Regions from separate parts of the Endozoicomonas sp. genome, predicted to be linked through region 1. Evidence: predicted binding sites of a transcription regulator. Region 1 holds the regulator's gene; each other region holds the start of a gene.

The links. Region 1 encodes sigma-54, which starts transcription at its own class of promoters, with help from an activator protein. Its sites were predicted from a motif close to TGGCACNNNNNTTGCTNT; they were not measured.
Region 2: ACOCLE_RS21400 (CmpA/NrtA family ABC transporter substrate-binding protein) is a predicted target of sigma-54. The motif match lies at 2,162-2,179, and genes of this name have one in related genera.
Region 3: ACOCLE_RS01735 (P-loop NTPase) is a predicted target of sigma-54. The motif match lies at 1,307-1,324, and genes of this name have one in related genera.

Annotation. Positions count from the first base shown of each region.
Region 1 is NZ_OZ239981.1:5,919,052-5,922,208, forward strand. Features, by position in the region: gene ACOCLE_RS26155 (transposase) at 1-69, opposite strand, end outside; gene ACOCLE_RS26160 (PTS sugar transporter subunit IIA) at 273-719, opposite strand; gene hpf (ribosome hibernation-promoting factor, HPF/YfiA family) at 747-1,061, opposite strand; gene ACOCLE_RS26170 (RNA polymerase factor sigma-54) at 1,230-2,693, opposite strand; gene dcuC (C4-dicarboxylate transporter DcuC) at 3,068-3,157, shown strand, end outside.
Region 2 is NZ_OZ239981.1:4,763,809-4,766,965, reverse strand. Features, by position in the region: gene ACOCLE_RS21405 (ABC transporter permease) at 1-587, opposite strand, end outside; gene ACOCLE_RS21400 (CmpA/NrtA family ABC transporter substrate-binding protein) at 630-1,970, opposite strand; gene can (carbonate dehydratase) at 2,462-3,118, shown strand.
Region 3 is NZ_OZ239981.1:361,529-364,685, reverse strand. Features, by position in the region: gene ACOCLE_RS01740 (RNA polymerase sigma factor FliA) at 1-343, opposite strand, end outside; gene ACOCLE_RS01735 (P-loop NTPase) at 388-1,245, opposite strand; gene ACOCLE_RS01730 (sigma-54 dependent transcriptional regulator) at 2,035-3,157, opposite strand, start outside.

The DNA.
Region 1 (3,157 bases):
CAATAGAAACCCTGTATATTTCGGCAAATCACACCCAGCTGTTGTAGGTCTTGTTATCTTTCTACGCACGACGACATCCGCTATTTTTTGCTGATCTAGCAATTTTTACAGCTGCCTGTCAATGCGAAAGTCCTACAGAAGTTAATAGGAGAGCATCATAAAAAAAAGCCGCTTCCAGTAAGCGGCTTTTTTATGGAGTCTGTAGCTCGATTAATCCTGACTGAAAATGCTGGCTTCTAGGGGGATGTATTCATAGTTAAGAAGAACAGGGGTCAGGAGCACAAATTTTTGTATAATGTCTGTGCATCAGCTGCTTGACGAATGGTGTGAAGAAGAGCTTCGGAATGAAACTTTTCTGCCAGTGCTTTCAAAATCTCCAGATGTTCCTGATTTTCCCCCTCTGGTACGATCAATGCGAAAACCAGATCAACTGGCTTACGATCCACTGAGTCAAAGTCAACGGGTTCCGCAAGTCGTATAAATAGGCCAACCGGCTCCGGACAGGCTTTACAGCGGCAGTGCGGGATAGCCACACCTGATCCCAGTCCCGTGGTGCCAAGACGCTCCCGTGAAACCAGGGCTTCAAACAGTTCTTTGGCATTGATTTCGGGGACTTCACTGCTGATGCGGTCAGCGATATATTCCAGAATTTTCTTTTTGCTGGCCCCGTGCACACCGTCAAGGGTGCGCTCGGGGGTTAGGATGCGATGAATCATCATGCTAAATAAGAATGGCAACCTGAAAAATCAAAGGGCATGGCCACTGGCGCCCTGTTGCCTGTTTAAGGCTTTCTCTTTCTGTTTAACCAGCTGCCGATCCAATTTGTCCGAGAGCAGGTCAATGGCTGCGTACATGTCTTCGTGCTCGGCGGTCGCATTAATCTCGGCTCCGCGGGTATGCAGAATGGCTTCTGCTTTCTGCGCCAGCTTTTCTACACTCAGGGTCACCTGTACATTGGTGATATGGTCAAAATGCGAAGCAAGACGTTCCAGTTTCTTGATCACATAGTCGTGCAGAGCTTCTGTTACCTCGACATGATGTCCACTGATGTTGACTTGCATGTAACGCTCTCCTGATCCCATTATCCAGATAATCACCAGTCCGCGGGATTTTTCAAACTGGTTAACTTCGATTCTAACACTGTCAATGCAGCTTGGAATGCCCTGAGACAAAAAAAACTGCTTTTTGTCCTGTACATCACCTTATCTTTTACAAGACCTTTATGATTCTCAGGGGACTAACTGCTTTCGCTCATTGGATGGAGGGATATTCATGGACTCACGGTATTTGGCAATGGTTCGCCTGGCTACCTTGATTCCCTGTTCTCCCAGTATGGCCGCAATTTTATTATCACTGAGCGGTTTGCGTGGTGTTTCCTCAGCAATGAGCTTGCGGATATGGGCTCGAATCGCTGTGGACGAACATTCACCACCTTCCGTTGTGCTGACATGGCTGGAGAAAAAGTACTTGAGTTCGTAGACGCCCCGAGGGGTATGCATGTACTTCTGGGTGGTGACCCGGGAAATGGTGGATTCATGCATACCGACTGCCTCGGCGATATCCGCCAGCACCAGGGGCTTCATGGCTTCATCACCCTTTTCAAGAAACTCCTGCTGATAGGCGATAATCTGACTGGCGACTTTCATCAGCGTTTCATTGCGGCTTTGCAGGTTTTTCAAAAACCAGCGGGCTTCCTGCAGGTGGTTCTTCATGAACACATTGTCGCGGCTGTTATTGGCTCTTTGAACCATGGAAGCGTAATTATTATTAATGCGCAGTTTGGGGAGTGCATCCGAATTCAGTTCGACAGTCCATCGTTCCTTGATTTTACGGACGGATATATCCGGAACCACGTACTCTGCTTCTGTCTGATCAATCGTGCTGCCAGGTTTTGGGTTGAAGCTTTGAATCAGGCTGAGGGCTTCACGCAGCTGGTCTTCCTTCAGTTTGGCCCTGCGCATGATTCGTGCATAGTCACGGGTGCCAAGCGACTCAAGGTGAAGTGTGATCAGTTTTTCGGCATTTTTGAAATGAGGTGTTGATGGGGGAAGCTGACGGAGCTGGACCAGCAGGCATTCTTTAAGGTCTGAACTGCCACAACCCACAGGATCGAATTGTTGAACCCGATGTTGCAGCACGTTTACCTCTTCGATCTCCAGCTCTTCCAGCTGGGATTGAAGTGACACAAACAGGTCATCCAGTGAGCAGGTTAAATAGCCATCCGGATTAATGGCTTCAATGATGGCAAGGCCAATCAGCCGGTCCCGGTCACTCATGGGTACCATATCCAGTTGCCACTCCAGATGATCCTGAAGAGACTCTACAGAAGATGATTTCGCCAGGGGGTCATAATCATCGTCGCCACTGCTGGCGGGCAGGCTGGAGTATACGTCGTCCCATGCTGAGTCGACGGGCAGCTCGTTTGGAATGCTTTCTGACCATTCCGCCATCTCCTGCGGCTCAGGTTCTGAGGCTGCTTCACTCAGATCAACGAGTTCTTCCTTTCCTTCACTGCTGGTGGATGTGTCCTCTGTCTGGCTATCTTCGGACTCCAGCATGGGGTTGGATTCCAGAGCTTCCTGAATCTCCTGCTGAAGATCCAGTGTCGATAGCTGTAGCAGTCGGATGGCCTGTTGCAGTTGAGGCGTCATGGTCAACTGCTGGCCCATCTTGAGCTGTAAGGAAGGCTTCATAGGCAACCGTATACCTTTACTTCGTTGTCCGTGGAGGCTGCAGGTGAAACTTATGAGTTTCTACAGAAGGATCAACCGCAGGCGGCTCAGTGTTGGCACGGATGTTGTTACGACTACTCTCCATGTGCGGCTGATTATAAACCCATAGTCGTTTCTGAAACCATAGCTTTAGCAAAAAATGTGCAGAGTTTGAAAATAATGAGTTTACCTGTGTTTTTTTGTTGGCTATCAGTGCTTTCCGCTTTGAGAGTTCGGTCATAACGACTGTCGGAATTGTTTAAAAAAAGTACTAGATCATTGTTTGACACTGGTCAATTACAAACATTAGTACAAGAAATAATCTGCACGAAATTTAAGCATTTTCAGGGTTTCGTGTGGATATACTCATCGTCATACCAGTGGTTGCACTGGTTATATACGCCATCGTGAAGAACTACAGCGCGTCGGCCTCGCTGGCCATTGCC
Region 2 (3,157 bases), 1.2 Mb from region 1:
CTGATATATAGAGCACTGACAACCATGGTCACCAGCGGCAGCCAAGCCAGGGGAGAAACCGGTTTGAATATCTGAATGATCGGATTCACCGCCGCATTCAGTGTTTTATTAAGGCCAATGGCAATGCCAAGAGGTATCGCAATTAGAGCCGCCAGCAGAAACCCACTCATCACAGTTACCAGGCTGGTAGCGATCTGATCGAGAAAGGTTTCCTTGCCGGTATAGGCCCGTATTTTCGGAACGTAGTCAGGATCTTTGGCAACGCGGGCAGCATTACGTTTCTCCTGCCGCTCATAGAATGCTTCTGCCTTTTCCCGCTCGGTTATATGCTCCTGGTAGAGAGAGCCAAACTGCTCCCATACAACGGTAGGTCCGGGAAATTTGCCCAACGAGGTATCAATATTCCGGGCAGCTCCAGACCAGATCAGTAGGAACGCAACGATACCGATAATGGGCATCAGTACCGTGCTGAACACCTTCCCGGAATTCATCGCGCCTTTCGCGCTCAGCCCGGCAAGAAAAGACAGTGACGATGACTTGCTTTGTTCACCATTCACTGGCTGACTGACAACCGTGGCATCGGTCATAATCCACTCTCCTTCACTTTCTCTTTAAGAAAGGCAACAGGATCAAATCCTGTCACCCTGCTTCAGACCGATGGTGAACTGATTGATGTAGTCGTTTGGTTTTTTGCCGTTGTAGACCAGGTTATCGATAAAGTGGGTCTGTGGGTCACGGAAACCATCTTCTGACTCGAAGTCCGGGAAGTCTTGCAGCTTGACCAGTGCTTCATCCACCAGAGACAGTGCCGCTTTTTCATAGATGTCCGGACGGTACACCTTGGCAGCCAGCGCCTTGTACCACTCATCGCTCTTGTCTTCTGAAATCTGTCCCCAGCGACGCATCTGGGTGAGATACCAGATTGCATCCGAGTAATATGGGTAGGTAGCGTTGTAGCGGAAGAAGACATTGAAATCTTCTACAGGTCGTTTGTCGCCTTTCTCATACTCAAAGGTACCTGTCATGCTATTTGCGATGACTTCGTAGTCAGCACCAACATAGTTGGATTGCGAAAGGATTTTGACTGCCTCAGGTCGATTGGCATTATCATTGGCATCCAGCCATTGAGCTGCGCGAATCAGGGCTCGTGTCAGACGGATGGTGGTATTGGGGTACTTTTTATAGAACTCCTCGGTAATCCCAAACACCTTCTCGGGATTGTTTTTCCAGATCTCATAATCGGTCACCACAGGCACACCAATGTTCTTGAAGACCGCCTGCTGGTTCCAGGGTTCGCCCACGCAGTAGCCATAGATGGTGCCAGCCTCCATCGTGGATGGCATCTGTGGTGGTGGAGTGACGGATAAAAGGGCATCGGCATCTATCTGCCCAGACGTATCCCCTTTATGTGGTGCATAAAATCCGGGGTGAATACCTCCTGCTGCCAGCCAGTAGCGAAGTTCATAATTGTGGGTAGAGACTGGAAAAACCATACCCATATTAAACGGCTTCCCTTCAGACTGGTATTTTTCAACCACCGGTTTCAGGGCATCCGCTTTAATCGGGTGCTGAGGTCGGCCATCGGCCATCTTGGGAATATTGGGCTTCATTTGATCCCAGATTTCATTGGAAACCGTAATCCCGTTACCATTCAGATCCATGGAGAATGGCGTAATGATATTGGCTTTGGTACCAAAGCCCATGGTGGCAGCCAGAGGCTGTCCAGCCAGCATATGGGCACCATCAAGACGCCCATCAATCACACCATCAAGCAGCACTTTCCAGTTTGCCTGAGCTTCAATCGTGACGTAGAGCCCTTCATCTTCAAAAAAGCCCTTCTCATAAGCAATGGCAATGGGCGCCATATCCGTCAGCTTGATAAAGCCAATGGTCAGTTCTTCTTTTTCCGGATAGCCAAGTTCAACATCTGCCCTGACACTGGCTTGCCCGGTAACAGCACTCACCCCCATGACCGCACTGATGGCAGCAACCTTGCTTAACCTGGAAACCTGCTGAACCGATGCCTTCTTAAAAGGCTTAAACCACGTCATTATTCCCCTCCCCCGTATAACCGGCCTCTCTACGTTGAGCTGGAGTAACCGTAATCAGGCATCACTCTTTTCCGGTATCAGCCAACGCACAGAGATGTACTGCCAGGGAGTCAGCAGAAAACGTGCCAGATAACAGAAAATCTGATAACCAACTGAATTTAAAAGCATTAGCTTATTCTGACTGACAAATACCTTACCTGTTTTCAGAGAGTAAAAAGCAATCAGAGATAGCAATGAGGGTGCAGCTACATCAGGCAGGTCACAGGGTCTGCACCAATCTGGCACGCTACCAAGTCATCATCTGACTCATTTCCCGGTTACAAACCTCTTACATTAGAGTGCTGGTCTTGCCGAAGTGGAGTTGCTATAACGTTCTCCAGTTATGGAACAGGAATATGGATCTGGAAACTATGTCTAGTTTGGAAAACCTCCTCGAAAACAATAACCAGTGGTCCAAGTCCATTCGTGAAGAAAAGCCCGGTTTTTTTGAAAAACTCTCTGAACAGCAGGCGCCCAAGTACCTCTGGATCGGATGTGCAGATAGCCGGGTACCTGCCAACGAAATCGTTGGCCTCCTTCCGGGCGAACTTTTTGTACACCGAAACGTTGCTAATGTGGTGGTCCATACCGACCTGAACTGCCTGTCCGTGCTTCAATACGCTGTTGACTACCTGAAGGTGGAGCACATTATTGTGACAGGGCATTACGGTTGCGGCGGTGTGCGCGAAGCCATGAACAACTCAAAGCTGGGATTGATCGATAACTGGCTGAGGCACGTTCAGGACGTTAAAAAGAAGCACACTGACCTACTTGAGAATGCCGGCAGTGATGATGAGCAGTTCCAGAGAATGTGTGAGCTTAACGTTCTTGAGCAGGTGCTGAACGTGTGCCAGACAACCATCGTTCAGGACGCCTGGGATCGTGGCCAGAAACTGACCGTAAACAGCTGGGTTTATGGTTTGAAAGACGGTCTCGTGCGGGATCTTGGCTTAAGCGTTGGCTCAAATGAAGACATTGACGCCAAGTACCCGGCAGCTCTTGATAAAATTGCTCATAAGTCAGGTTAATCATTCCCTCTGTATGGCCTGTCCATGGTTTGCTTCGAC
Region 3 (3,157 bases), 480 kb from region 1:
TTACATCCAGTTCTTTTGCTACTTCAGCATCTCTGGCATCTCTTCCCAGCTTGGCTTCGACAACCTGAACGGCTTCAGTAATACGACGACTATTTCGATAAACCGATCTTGGCCCCCAGTCACCTTTTCGAATTTCATCCAGCATTGCTCCACGGATTCGAATACCTGCAAACGTTTCGAAGCTCGCACCTTTGGATGCATCATATTTTGAAGCGGCTTCAAGCAAGCCAATCATTCCTGATTGGACCAGGTCATCGATCTGTACACTGGCTGGCATTCTTGCGGCAAGATGATTAGCAATTCTTTTTACCAATGAGCGATGTTTTACAACCATCTCTTCCATGCTCAATGTCTTTTTCTGCACTTCCTGTGCGGTCTCTGTCATGATTAGATCCTCTCCTTGATCCTACCAGGCAAAAAGAATTCTATACGACCTTTTGGCTCAGGCACCGGTAATTTAGATAACTGATGTCCAATTCTGTGAAATGCTCTTGCAGCCCGACAATCGTTACTTACAGTCAAAAGTGCCGACTGCTTTAATACAGCTTCACTTACAGCCTTATCATGTGGAATTGCCCCCAGATAGCTTAAAACTATCTGTTTGTCGTCTTTCAGATACTCCTGTAACTTCTCAAATTGTTTAGCACCGCCTCTTCTGCTGCTTACCAGGTTAACAACTATATAAAACTGGTGAACATTGAAAACCCGATACAGAAGCCTTATCTGTCGAACAGCATCAATAACAGATACGTCTTCCTGGCTGATAACAACGACGACCTCTGTTGCAGCCTGAATGAGAGTTACATTATCCGGAGCCAAGCCCGGAGCCGTATCAATAATCAAAGTATCCAGATCCGATGCAAGATCATCCATGTCCTGAATCAGTTCCACTGCCTGAACAATTTGAATACTGTCTTTCCAGTCCCCTTGAGCTGTCGGTGTAAATACTCTGACACCTGAAGGACCATCCAACAGTCCTTTCTGCTGATGGCTAGAACCCCCATTTACTAACTCGCCTTCATCAGAAGATGAAAAAACCAGATTAGACGACGACTGACAATTTAAACCATCTTTATTCATCCCAAGGGTGAACTCAACATCTGGTACAGAAAGGTTGCCATCCATCAAAACGACACGCTGGCCCAACTTTGCCAGAGCCAGAGCAAGATTTACTGCAACTACGGTTTTACCAACACCTCCTTTACACCCTGAAACCGCAATCACTCTTTTCTTTGCTTGTGCCATTGTTCTCACTTTAATTTTTCAATTGCTCAAGAAATGCATATAAAAAAACGACAAAATATACCTATCAATGAGCGTGCCAACTTTGATTTGAAAAATAAAAACAACTGTCAAACCCCAAAAAAACCAATAAAGAAAAACAAAAAAATGCAACTCTATGTTTTTAAACGCTTTTATAAAGCGTCGCTATTAAGAATTCGCTATTTTTTTGACATAGAATAATTTTCGGTTGATTTGAAAATATCTTGAACACTTTTTTGAATCATCTAAAAAGATAGTTATTTGACAGTGTCACTTTATAGTGACGCAAAAATGGCAGCATTCAATCAATAGTAGGGAGAAAAAATAGAAAGCAGATCATCAAATAATTCCAAGCACTTTATTCATTGAACAATAAAATCAAAAACTGCCCCCCCCCGACTTCGGTCATTCGACACTAAACCATATAACTTGAGAATAAAAACCTCATCTTCAGGAAAATCGAATAAAACTGAAAAGTAAAATGCGATACACATCCAACCATATGCTGAGAGAACTATGGATTAATCATTTAGGAGCTATCAAAACACAAATACAGACCATACAAGAATCAATCAGCAAGAATGATTCAATATGTAAGATCGAAAGACGCAGAATGAGTTCGAACGACAATAGAACAACACAGAAACAAACATATGGAGTGTTGGCTAACTTAAAAAATATAAAAATACTACTTCATCATTGTAGATAGCTACTACCTACTCAAAAAAATGGCTACATGAGTATGTAGCCATTTTTTTGTATCATTGAATATCAGGTTTTAACAGAATCTTCATACCTTTGAAGACCATATTTGCGCATTTTTTCCACTAGAGTCGTTCGCCGTATCTGTAGCTTATCTGCAGCTCTAGCGACAACACTGTTGCAGTCACTCAGCGCCTGCTGAATCAAACTCTTTTCCAGCCGGGTTAGATATTCTTTAAGGTTTAATCCCCCTACAGGCAATACAGCAAGGTCTTCCGAAGTAGCAGCACCTGCTGGCTGAATACTGTCGGGAAACAAATCAGCAACACCATCATCTTCCTGGCTGATCAAGTCGAGGTGACAGAAACTTTCTGGCAGATCCTGAACACCAATAACCCCATAGGGATACATGATCGCAAGGCGCTCGAGCAGATTGGCCATTTCCCGGACATTTCCTGGCCAGTCATGCCGGCAAAGCGATAATATTGCGGCTGAGCTGAGTCGAATGGATCCTCTGCCCTGCTTCTCCATATTGTGAGTCAGCTCATTGATCATCAGCGGAATATCTTCAGGCCGCTCTTTGAGAGAAGGCATCTCGATGGGGAATACATTTAACCGGTAATAAAGATCCTCCCGGAAACTTCCTTCAGTGATCATGCCTTCAAGATTTTTGTGGGTGGCAGCAATAATCCGAACATCCACCTCAATTGGCTCTGTTCCCCCCACCCGTTCGAACGTTCTTTCCTGCAGAACCCTGAGCAACTTAACCTGCATGTGCAGAGGCATATCGCCTATTTCGTCAAGAAACAGTGTTCCCCCCTGCGCCAGCTCGAACCGTCCCTTTCGAGTGGTCACAGCACCTGTGAAAGCACCCTTTTCATGACCAAAGAGCTCACTTTCCAACAGGTCTGTGGGGATTGCACCACAATTAACGGGAACAAAAGGCGCGCTCCTGCGGTAGGAATGTTCATGAAGATTACGGGCAACCACTTCTTTACCCGTTCCAGACTCACCCGTGATCAAAACATTGACGTCCCGATCCGCCACCTGAGCCATGGCTGCCCGCACTTTCCGAATACGCTCACTCTTACCAACCAGTCCACGGAACAGTTGTACCTGTTGGTTATAGCCAGTCTGATGAGCCTGGCGCCACTGCTCACGGTAGACCTGACCATAATGAAGGCTGGATAAA